4 regions of the Streptomyces sp. NBC_01257 genome follow, and region 1 is predicted to be linked to each of the others. Evidence: riboswitches for the same ligand, from Rfam matches in the RefSeq annotation. Region 1 holds a riboswitch; each other region holds the start of a gene.
What was found. A riboswitch is a leader RNA that binds a small molecule or an ion and turns the genes downstream of it on or off. The one in region 1 is predicted to bind S-adenosylmethionine.

Region 1 (2,193 bases):
GGACGACGGTGGTGAGCGTCGGGTCCAGCAGACCGGCCTCGATGAGCTTCTTCGTCACGCCGACCGTCACGCCGCCCGCCGTCTCGGCGAAGATGCCCTCGGTGCGGGCCAGCAGCTTGATCGCGTCGACGACCTGCTCGTCGTTGACGTCCTCGACGGCACCGCCGGTGCGGCGGGCGATGTCCAGGACGTACGGGCCGTCGGCCGGGTTGCCGATGGCGAGGGACTTGGCGATCGTGTTCGGCTTCTGCGGCCGCACGACGTCGTGACCGGCCTTGAAGGCGGCGGAGACCGGGGAGCAGCCCTCGGCCTGGGCGCCGAAGATCTTGTACGGCTTGTCCTCGACGAGGCCGAGCTTGATCAGCTCCTGAAGGCCCTTGTCGATCTTCGTGAGCTGCGAGCCGGACGCGATCGGGATGACGATCTGGTCGGGCAGCCGCCAGCCGAGCTGCTCGCAGATCTCGTACGCCAGGGTCTTGGAACCCTCGCCGTAGTACGGGCGCAGGTTGACGTTGACGAAGCCCCAGCCCTCGCCGAGCGGGTCGCCGATGAGCTCGGAGCAGAAGCGGTTGACGTCGTCGTAGTTGCCCTCGATGCCGACCAGCTCACCGCCGTACACCGCGGCCATGACGACCTTGCCCTGCTCCAGGTCGTGCGGGATGAACACGCAGGACCGCAGGCCGGCGCGGGCGGCGGCGGCGCCCACGGCGCCGGCCAGGTTGCCGGTGGAGGAGCAGGAGAGGGTGGTGAATCCGAAGGCGCGGGCGGCCTCGACGGCGATCGCGACGACACGGTCCTTGAAGGAGTGCGTCGGGTTGCCGGAGTCGTCCTTGACGTACAGGCCGCCGGTGACGCCCAGCTCACGGGCGAGGTTGTCGGCCTTGACCAGCTTGGTGAAGCCGGGGTTGATGTTGGGCTTGTCCGCGACATCGGCGGGGACCGGCAGCAGCGGCGCGTAGCGCCAGATGTTGTTGGGTCCGGCCTCGATGCGCTTCTTCAGCTCGTCCGGGGAGCCGCTCGGCAGGTCGTACGCCACTTCGAGCGGCCCGAAACAGGACGCGCAGGCGAAAAGGGGGCCGAGGGGGAATCGCTCTCCGCATTCGCGGCAGGAAAGCGCCGCGGCGGGACCGAGGTCCACGGAAGATTCGGTGTGTGCTGCAACAGTCTCAACAGCCATGATGGCGAGGCCCTTTCTCCTCATCTTCCTCGTGACGCATTTCGCCACGAGACGGAATTGGCACCTTCCCTACCGAACCTCGCGGTCGGCAGGAGGGTTGCCGGGACTTCAACGGGCCGTTCCCTCAGTCCCTCTGGATGAGCGCTGTGGCACTGGACCATGGATCCAGGCGTTTATCGGCGGACGGACCCCGGCATGCGACGGCCATCTGCGTTGTTCAAGACTGTAACCGAAGCACCGGACTGTTGAGATAGTCGTCCGTACCGCGAGATGGATCACATACAGGGAGTATCGACCGTGCTGGAAGAGGTCGAACGCTGGCTGACCAGGCGTTCCTGGTCGGCCGCCGACCGTCCGCTGGACCGTCTTCTGGCCGCCAGGGACAGCCTCCGGAACGCCGGGTCGCGCGCCGGGAGCGTCAGCGTCGTGCTGCCCGCGCTGAACGAGGCGGAGACGGTCGGCGACATCGTCGCGACCATCCGGCGCGAGCTCATGGAGAAGACCCGGCTGGTCGACGAGCTGGTGGTGATCGACTCCGGCTCGACGGACGCGACCGCCGAGGTCGCCCGCCGGGCGGGGGCCCGGGTCATCCACCGGGACGCGATCCTGCCGCGGATGCCCGCCGTCCCCGGCAAGGGCGAGGTGCTGTGGCGGTCACTCCTGGTGACCGGTGGCGACATCGTGTGCTTCATCGACGCGGACCTGAAGGACTTCTCGGCGGACTTCGTGTCCGGCATCGTCGGCCCGCTGCTGACCGACCCGTCGGTGCAGTTCGTCAAGGCGATGTACGACCGTCCCTTCGGCGACACCACGGGGCAGGGCGGCCGGGTCACCGAGATGGTGGCGCGCCCGCTGCTCAATCTGCACTGGCCGCAGCTGGCCGGCTTCGTCCAGCCGCTGGGCGGGGAGTACGCGGTGCGCAGGTCCCTGCTGGAGCGGCTGCCGTTCCCGGTCGGTTACGGGGTGGAGCTGGGGCTGCTCGTCGACTCCCTGCACACCGTGGGCCTGGACGCGCT
Region 2 (2,193 bases), 3.8 Mb from region 1:
CACGAGGACGACCGCCGTGATGATCCAGCGGAAGGGACGGCGGAGGGGGACGACCCGTTGCGCCGCCAGGGGTTTCGGCGGGGCCGGGCGGCTGTCCGTCCCGGCGGCCGGATCGGGGCGCGGCATCGTCCCGGTGGGCGGCGCTGATCCCTTGGGCACAGCGACGCCGGAGGATTCACTCATGGAGGGCTCCAGCGGATGCGGACACCCCGGACCGCGGCGGGCGGCACGCCGCCGTGTCCGTCGGAACGGATCGGCGGAACGCGGCACACAGCGCGGGAGGGGGCCGGGCGGGGAGAGGGCACACCGCGGCAGCGGTGGGTGTCAGGGAATCGGAGAGCCGTCAGCCCTGACAGAGAGGGCGGGAAGCGGCCGTACACAGCGCGCTGTTGACACGCAGGAGGTCGACGGTGCGGTCCGCACACAGCAGGACGCAGCCGCGGGGCCGTCGTGCGGCCGTCCCGTCAGCTGCGTACATCTCGCTCACCGTCACCATTCCGCCCCGCGGGGCCTCACGCTTACCGAACGTCATCCGGTCCGGTCCTCACCTGGGGCACCCCACCGCGTGCGAGGGTTGCCGGCCGGCGAGCCAGGGCTTTTCACCGGCACTCGTGACCGTGCTGCTCTGGGCCGGAGGTTAGGGCCGTTCCGAAATGGATGTCAACGCCGGTGACCACCAGGCGAGACGGCTCGGACCACCTCCTTGACGACGTCACCGGGCGCACCGAGACTGGCGGGGACGGTCACGATTGTCAGCGCCGCCCGGACGGGATCTCCCGCTCGTGCGGTCATCGGCCCCGGCCCGCTGACAGGCAACCCTTCCACCGCGATGGGGTGCCCCGGGTGACGACCGGGTCCCGTCGGTGCGACGGGGCAAGCGCGGTCTCGCGTCTCGCGAGCCCCGACGGCAGGACCGGTGGGAATGCCCAGGATCGGCTTGACAAGGCGCTTGCACATCGATCTGTTGCGCGTCTCCAGCGCTTACTAGGGTCCGTCGGCGGACGGACGCGTACCGGGCTGTCGAACCGGCCCCTTGCGCGTTCCTCCGGACGGACCGGTATGCAGGCTCAGTCGTTCCGCATCCGGCCGCCGGTGCCCACGAGGCAGCGGTGGCTTCGTCGTTCCCCCAGGGATCCCACAGGGAGAGTCATGCCCGAGACAGCATCGCGCGGTTGTGGCACAGGCAACGCGTGTACGTTCGGCCCCGCTTCATCCGCACCGGCGTCACGTCCGTCAGGTCTGCTCCTCGCGTCGGCCGTACGGTCCGCGCCCATCCACAGCCGGATCGGCGTCGGTCTGGCCGGCGGCTTCTATCCGGCACCGCACCGCTACGAGCTGTTCCTGTCGGTGAGTTGTCCCCGCTCGCTGCGCATCTCGATCACCCTCGGCCTGCTCGGGCTCAAGGACTCCGTCGCCACCACGCTCCTGACCCACCCGGCCGGCACACCCGAGGGCTTCGCGGCGCTGCGCGGTGCGTACGAGGCCACGGTGCACCACTACAACGGGCCGCTGACCGCTCCCGCGCTGTGCGACCGCTGGAGCGGACGCATCGTCAGCAACCACACGCCCGACATCCTGCGCGACCTCGCGGGGCTGCTGTCCGGCCACGACGAGGCCTGCCCCTCCCCGCTGCACCCGCCGGAGCTCGCCGCCGACATCGACGGCATCCGTGAGCTGCTGGAGCTCGGGGTCACGGATGCGGCGGAGCCCTCGGAGCGTTCGGCCGCGCTCGATGTGATGGAGCACCGTCTCTCCCTGCACCCCTACGTGTGCGGCCCTCAGCTGACGGCGGCCGATGTGGACCTGTGGGTGACGCTCGTGCAGCCCGGCACGGCCGGTTTCCTGTGCGGGTACCCCCGCCTCCAGGAATTCGTCGGACGGCTCGGCGACCGCCCGGCCTTCCCCTACGCGAACGGCGTGGTGGCCGAGGCGGCGTGAGGGCGGCGCTCAGCCGGTCTCGGCTCCTCCACCGGAGCCGGGGCCGGGCTCGCCCGCCGGGGGGTAGCGGACGAAGAGGACGCCCTGCACCTCGCCGTCGGGCGCGCCGTAGACGTGGGGCACATCGGCCCGCCACTCGGCACTGGCGCCGGGGCCGGCCGTGCGGGTGTCGTCGGGCGGGCCGACGACGGCAGTGCCGGACAGCACCATCAGGCTCTCCCGCGTGCCCGGGACGTGGCCCTGCGACTCCTGGAC
Region 3 (2,193 bases), 2.8 Mb from region 1:
ATCGGCGCCTTCGAGGGCCGGCCCCACCATGCGCGCGTGCCGCCGGTGCTCCTCCCCCGCACTGAAGTAGATGGACGGCAGGGGCCGCCCCACCATCGGCAGCAGCGGCCAGTCGTCGGGGATGTGCGGCCACTGGTTCCACAGACCGACGTCGCGGGGGAACAGCTCGCCGTCGCTGGTGACTTGGTGGAGCTCGCGGTACCCGATGACCAGCCAGGCGGGGAACCCGCCGGGCAGTTCCACCGGGACGACGGGCCCGTGATCCCGCCGCATGCCGCGGTAGACGGCCTGCGGCTCGGTCTGGAAGCCGGGCCCGCTGAGCGGCACGGCTCCGGAGGCGGCGTGCGCCGGACAGCCGGGAGGAGGAGACGGAGAGGGCGGCGCGGGCTCTGTGGAAGAAGGGCGCGTCATGAGTCCTGACTCCTGTGGCGACAGCTGCACGCGTCATGATCATGCGATCAACGCATGTTCACTATAAGGATTTTGTGTGACGCCGGACCGGTCAACAGCGATCAATTTCGCGCCTTGAACGCAACAACCGGGCGACAACTCCCCACATTTGCAGAGCATCACGAAGTACCGCCCGGCACGATGCGCGCGGGCGGTACGGGACGGGCGAGTCGGACAGCCAAGGCCCTAGGCCAGGGAGGAGCGCTCCCCGGCACGGACGCCCTCGCAGAGGTCCCCGCCCTCCAGGCCGACGTTCACCAGCCCGGCAGCACCCCGGGTTCCCCCACCGGCACCGCCGCTGTCGCCGTCGCCGTGCACGAGCTTCAGCGCATGCCAGCGCGGCAGCCAGTACACGCGCCCGCGGTGAGCCGCGAGAGTCTCCCGCAGTGCGCCGGGGGCATGCGTCCAGACGGCGGGAAGGTCGTTCGCGTAGTCGAAGGCGGGACGGAGTTCGACCCATCCGTCGTCGCGGACATCACCGGCGGTGAGCAGGATCTCGACGGCCTGCCCCGGCTCCTGGCGGCACTTCTTCGCATGGATCCAGTGCACGCGGTGACCCGCGGCGTAGCGGGAGCAGTCGTCGCTCCGCACGGAGTCGTTCTGGGTGAGATGACGCAGCATGGTGGGATTCGCCTTCCGGGACGAGGACCCCGGGTGTCCTGCACCGCGGTCCGCTGTTCCCCGCACCCTGCGCACGGGGCAGGTCGTCACCCGGAGCACCCGCAGCGGAGCGGGGTGCCGTCCAGCAAGCCGGGGCTGCGCGCTGGAACTCATGACCCGACGAAAACTCTAACCCACGCAAACCGCACGACCCGACGGGTGGTCAGGAGCGTTGCGGCACCCCCTCGGGTGTCGCGACGCTCCCGCCCCACCGCCGGACCGTCGGCCACTCACCCGGTGACGAGACCCGGGTCGCTCGTACCGGCTTCGCCGGTCTCGACGTGTCCGGCGAAGCGCCGCAGGAAGGCGGTGTCCGCGTCGGAGGTGACGGCGATGTCGTACCAGCGCTTGCTTTCCCGCAGGTCGAGGACGTGCTTCACGGTCGCGCCCGCCCGCACGGTGAAGGTCTCCGCGCCGCTTCCGTACCCGGCGGCACGGCGAACGGTCAGGTGCACGCTCGCGGACCCGCCATTGAAGAGGGTGAGTTCGAGCCCACCGGTCGCGGCGACATGACGGGCCGTCACCTCAGGTCCGGCCACCTTCCCGGCGGACCTGAAGGCACGCAGGAACCCGTTGGGGCCATGGACGGTGAGATCGGTCACGCCGTTGGAGTAGAGCGTGTTCCAGCTGTCCGAGAGCGACGCGCCGGCCCCGGCGGTGTAGGTCCAGGGCCCGTCGGTGCGGTTCGCGGAGGTCACCAGGAACTGCGCCCCGGCCGCGGCCCCGCCGCTGAAGGTGAGGCGGTACTTGCCGGTGGCCGGGTCGGCGGCCCCGTCCACGAAGGGCGCGTAGCGCAGCGGCCGGGTGGGACGGGCGCCCTTCTCCTGTTTGGGCACGCTGCCGGTGGCGGGCGGTGCGGGCACGTAGTCGGGGTGGCGGCCGCGGTCCGGGGGCTCATAGGCGTCGGTCGACGGCAGCGGGGCGTCCGAGGTGTCCGTACGGCCGAAGTCGAAGGCGGAGGTGAGATCGCCGCAGACGGCGCGGCGCCAGGGTGAGATGTTCGGCTCGTGCACGCCGAAGCGCTCTTCCATGAACCGGATGACGGAGGTGTGGTCGAAGACCTCGGAACAGGCGAAGCCGCCG
Region 4 (2,193 bases), 2.4 Mb from region 1:
CAGGCTGTCGAATCCGGCCTCGGTGAGCGCCTTGCAGGCGGAGGCGATGGAGTAGACGCCGATGACGTTGGGCGAGCCGGCCTCGTGGCGGGCGGCGGTGGTGTGCCACTCGACGTCCACCCCGCCGTCGGTGCGCCGGGCTACCTTGCGGGAGGCGCCGCCGCCGGCCAGGTAGGGCTCGGCGGTGCGCAGCCAGTCGGAGCGGCCGGCGAGGACGCCGGAGCCGAACGGCGCGTACAGCTTGTGGCCGGAGAAGGCGACCCAGTCGACGTCCAGCTCGGCGATGTCGACGGGGTGGTGCGGGGCGAGCTGGGCGGCGTCGAGCACGATCCGCGCGCCGTGGGCGTGCGCGGCGGCGGCGAGCTCCTTGACCGGCCACAGCTCACCGGTGACGTTGGAGGCGCCGGTGACGCACACCAGCGCGGGGCCGTACGGGTCACGGTCGGCGAGCGCCCGCTCCAGCGTGGCGACGGCCTGGGCCGGGGTGCGCGGGGCGTTCAGGTAGGTCACCCGGGCGTCGCGCCAGGGCAGCAGCGAGGCGTGGTGCTCGGTCTCGTACACGAAGACCTGGCAGTCGGCCGGCACGGCCGCGGCCAGCAGGTTGAGCGAGTCTGTGGTCGACCGGGTGAAGATCACCTGGTCGTCGGGGCGGCAGCCGAGGAACTCGGCGACGGTGACGCGGCTGGACTCGAAGAGGTCCGTGGAGAGCTGCGAGAGGTAGCCGGCGCCGCGGTGGACGCTGCCGTAGTACGGGGCGTAGGCGGCGACGTCGTCCCACACCCGCTGCAGGGCCGGGGCGCTGGCGGCGTAGTCGAGTGCGGCGTAGGTGACCTCACCGCCGGTGACCAGCGGGACCGTCACATCCTTGCCCAGAACGGGCAGCGGGGAACAAATGGACTGGTCGGCGGCAGCGGTGAAGACAGACATGACGAACTCCCGTAACAGGCAGGCGAAATCCGCGTGCCTGCGACGACGCGGCAGCACGGAGGGAAGAAAGAAGGGTGTGCGGAGGAGGGCCGAAAAGCCCTATCGCATTCGCTTGCTCACAAGAGGCTCCCTGAGGACCAGGACCCCACGGGTGGACATCTCACGATGTCGAGGGGTCCGCGCTTGCCGCAGACCTCGCTGCCTACGGCCTGGTCTTCACCCGGGGCACCCCGCCACGGACGGAGGGTTGCCGGACAGCGGGCCGGGGCCGTAGTCGCTGTCACTCATGACCTGCGCAGCATCTTGCCATACGTACGCAAACGCGCAAGGCGCAGTCCATGATCTGGACTGCGCCCTGCCTCACACTCCGTGCCCTCAGACGTTGCTGGCCACGACCCAGCGCTCCAGCACCCGGCCCGCCGCGCCCGAGTCGATGGACTCGGCGGCCTTCACGATCCCGCCGGCGATCTGCTCGGCCAGCGTGCCCTCCCCCGGATCCAGGGCGACCAGGGCCGCCGCCGAGTTGAGCAGGACGGCGTCCCGTACGGGCCCCGTCTCACCGGCGAGCAGCCGGCGGGCCACATCGGCGTTGTACGAGGCGTCGGCGCCGCGCAGCGCGTCCACCGGCACCAGCTCGAGACCGACGTCGCGCGGGTCGAACGCCTCCTCGCGCACCACGCCGTCCCGGGCGATCCAGACCCGGGAGGTCGCGGTGGTGGTCAGCTCGTCCAGGCCGTCGTCGCCGCGGAAGACCAGGGCGGAGTTGCCGCGCTCGGCGAGGACGCCCGCGACGATGGGCGCCATCCGCAGGTCGGCGACGCCGATCGCCTGCGACCGCACCTTGGCCGGGTTGGTGAGCGGGCCGAGGATGTTGAACGTGGTCGGCGCGCCGAGCTCCGCCCGGGCCTTCGCCGCGTACCGCAGTGCGGGGTGGAACTTGACCGCGAAGCAGAAGGTGATGCCCGCTTCCTCGGCCACCTCCACGACCCGCTGCGGGGGCAGTTCCAGGTTGACGCCGAGCTTGCCCAGGACGTCGGAGGAGCCGCTGGCCGACGACGAGGCGCGGTTGCCGTGCTTGACGACCTTGGCCCCGGTGCCCGCCACGACGATCGCCGACATGGTGGAGATGTTGACCGTCTTGGCCATGTCGCCGCCGGTGCCCACGATGTCGACGGTACGGCCGGGCACATGGATGGTGGTGGCGTGCTCGTACATCGCGCGGACCAGGCCGGCGACCTCCGTGACGGTCTCGCCCTTGGCCCGCAG

Region 2: another riboswitch for S-adenosylmethionine. It lies ahead of OG408_RS40245 (putative leader peptide); the one in region 1 lies ahead of thrC (threonine synthase).
Region 3: another riboswitch for S-adenosylmethionine. It lies ahead of OG408_RS34125 (hypothetical protein); the one in region 1 lies ahead of thrC (threonine synthase).
Region 4: another riboswitch for S-adenosylmethionine. It lies ahead of OG408_RS11105 (aminotransferase class V-fold PLP-dependent enzyme); the one in region 1 lies ahead of thrC (threonine synthase).

Annotation. Positions count from the first base shown of each region.
Region 1 covers NZ_CP108472.1:5,034,255-5,036,447, reverse strand. Annotated here, with positions in the region: gene thrC (threonine synthase) at 1-1,177, opposite strand, end outside; SAM riboswitch class I at 1,195-1,321, opposite strand; gene OG408_RS21770 (glucosyl-3-phosphoglycerate synthase) at 1,475-2,193, shown strand, end outside.
Region 2 covers NZ_CP108472.1:8,796,035-8,798,227, reverse strand. Annotated here, with positions in the region: gene OG408_RS38250 (amino acid ABC transporter permease) at 1-183, opposite strand, end outside; SAM riboswitch class IV at 510-617, opposite strand; SAM riboswitch class IV at 742-886, shown strand; gene OG408_RS40245 (putative leader peptide) at 923-988, shown strand; gene OG408_RS38245 (hypothetical protein) at 1,150-1,938, shown strand; gene OG408_RS38240 (helix-turn-helix domain-containing protein) at 1,948-2,193, opposite strand, start outside.
Region 3 covers NZ_CP108472.1:7,812,438-7,814,630, reverse strand. Annotated here, with positions in the region: gene OG408_RS34130 (cytochrome P450) at 1-411, opposite strand, end outside; gene OG408_RS34125 (hypothetical protein) at 637-1,071, opposite strand; SAM riboswitch class IV at 1,119-1,228, opposite strand; gene OG408_RS34120 (phosphocholine-specific phospholipase C) at 1,341-2,193, opposite strand, start outside.
Region 4 covers NZ_CP108472.1:2,634,248-2,636,440, forward strand. Annotated here, with positions in the region: gene OG408_RS11105 (aminotransferase class V-fold PLP-dependent enzyme) at 1-927, opposite strand, end outside; SAM riboswitch class IV at 1,102-1,219, opposite strand; gene trpD (anthranilate phosphoribosyltransferase) at 1,303-2,193, opposite strand, start outside.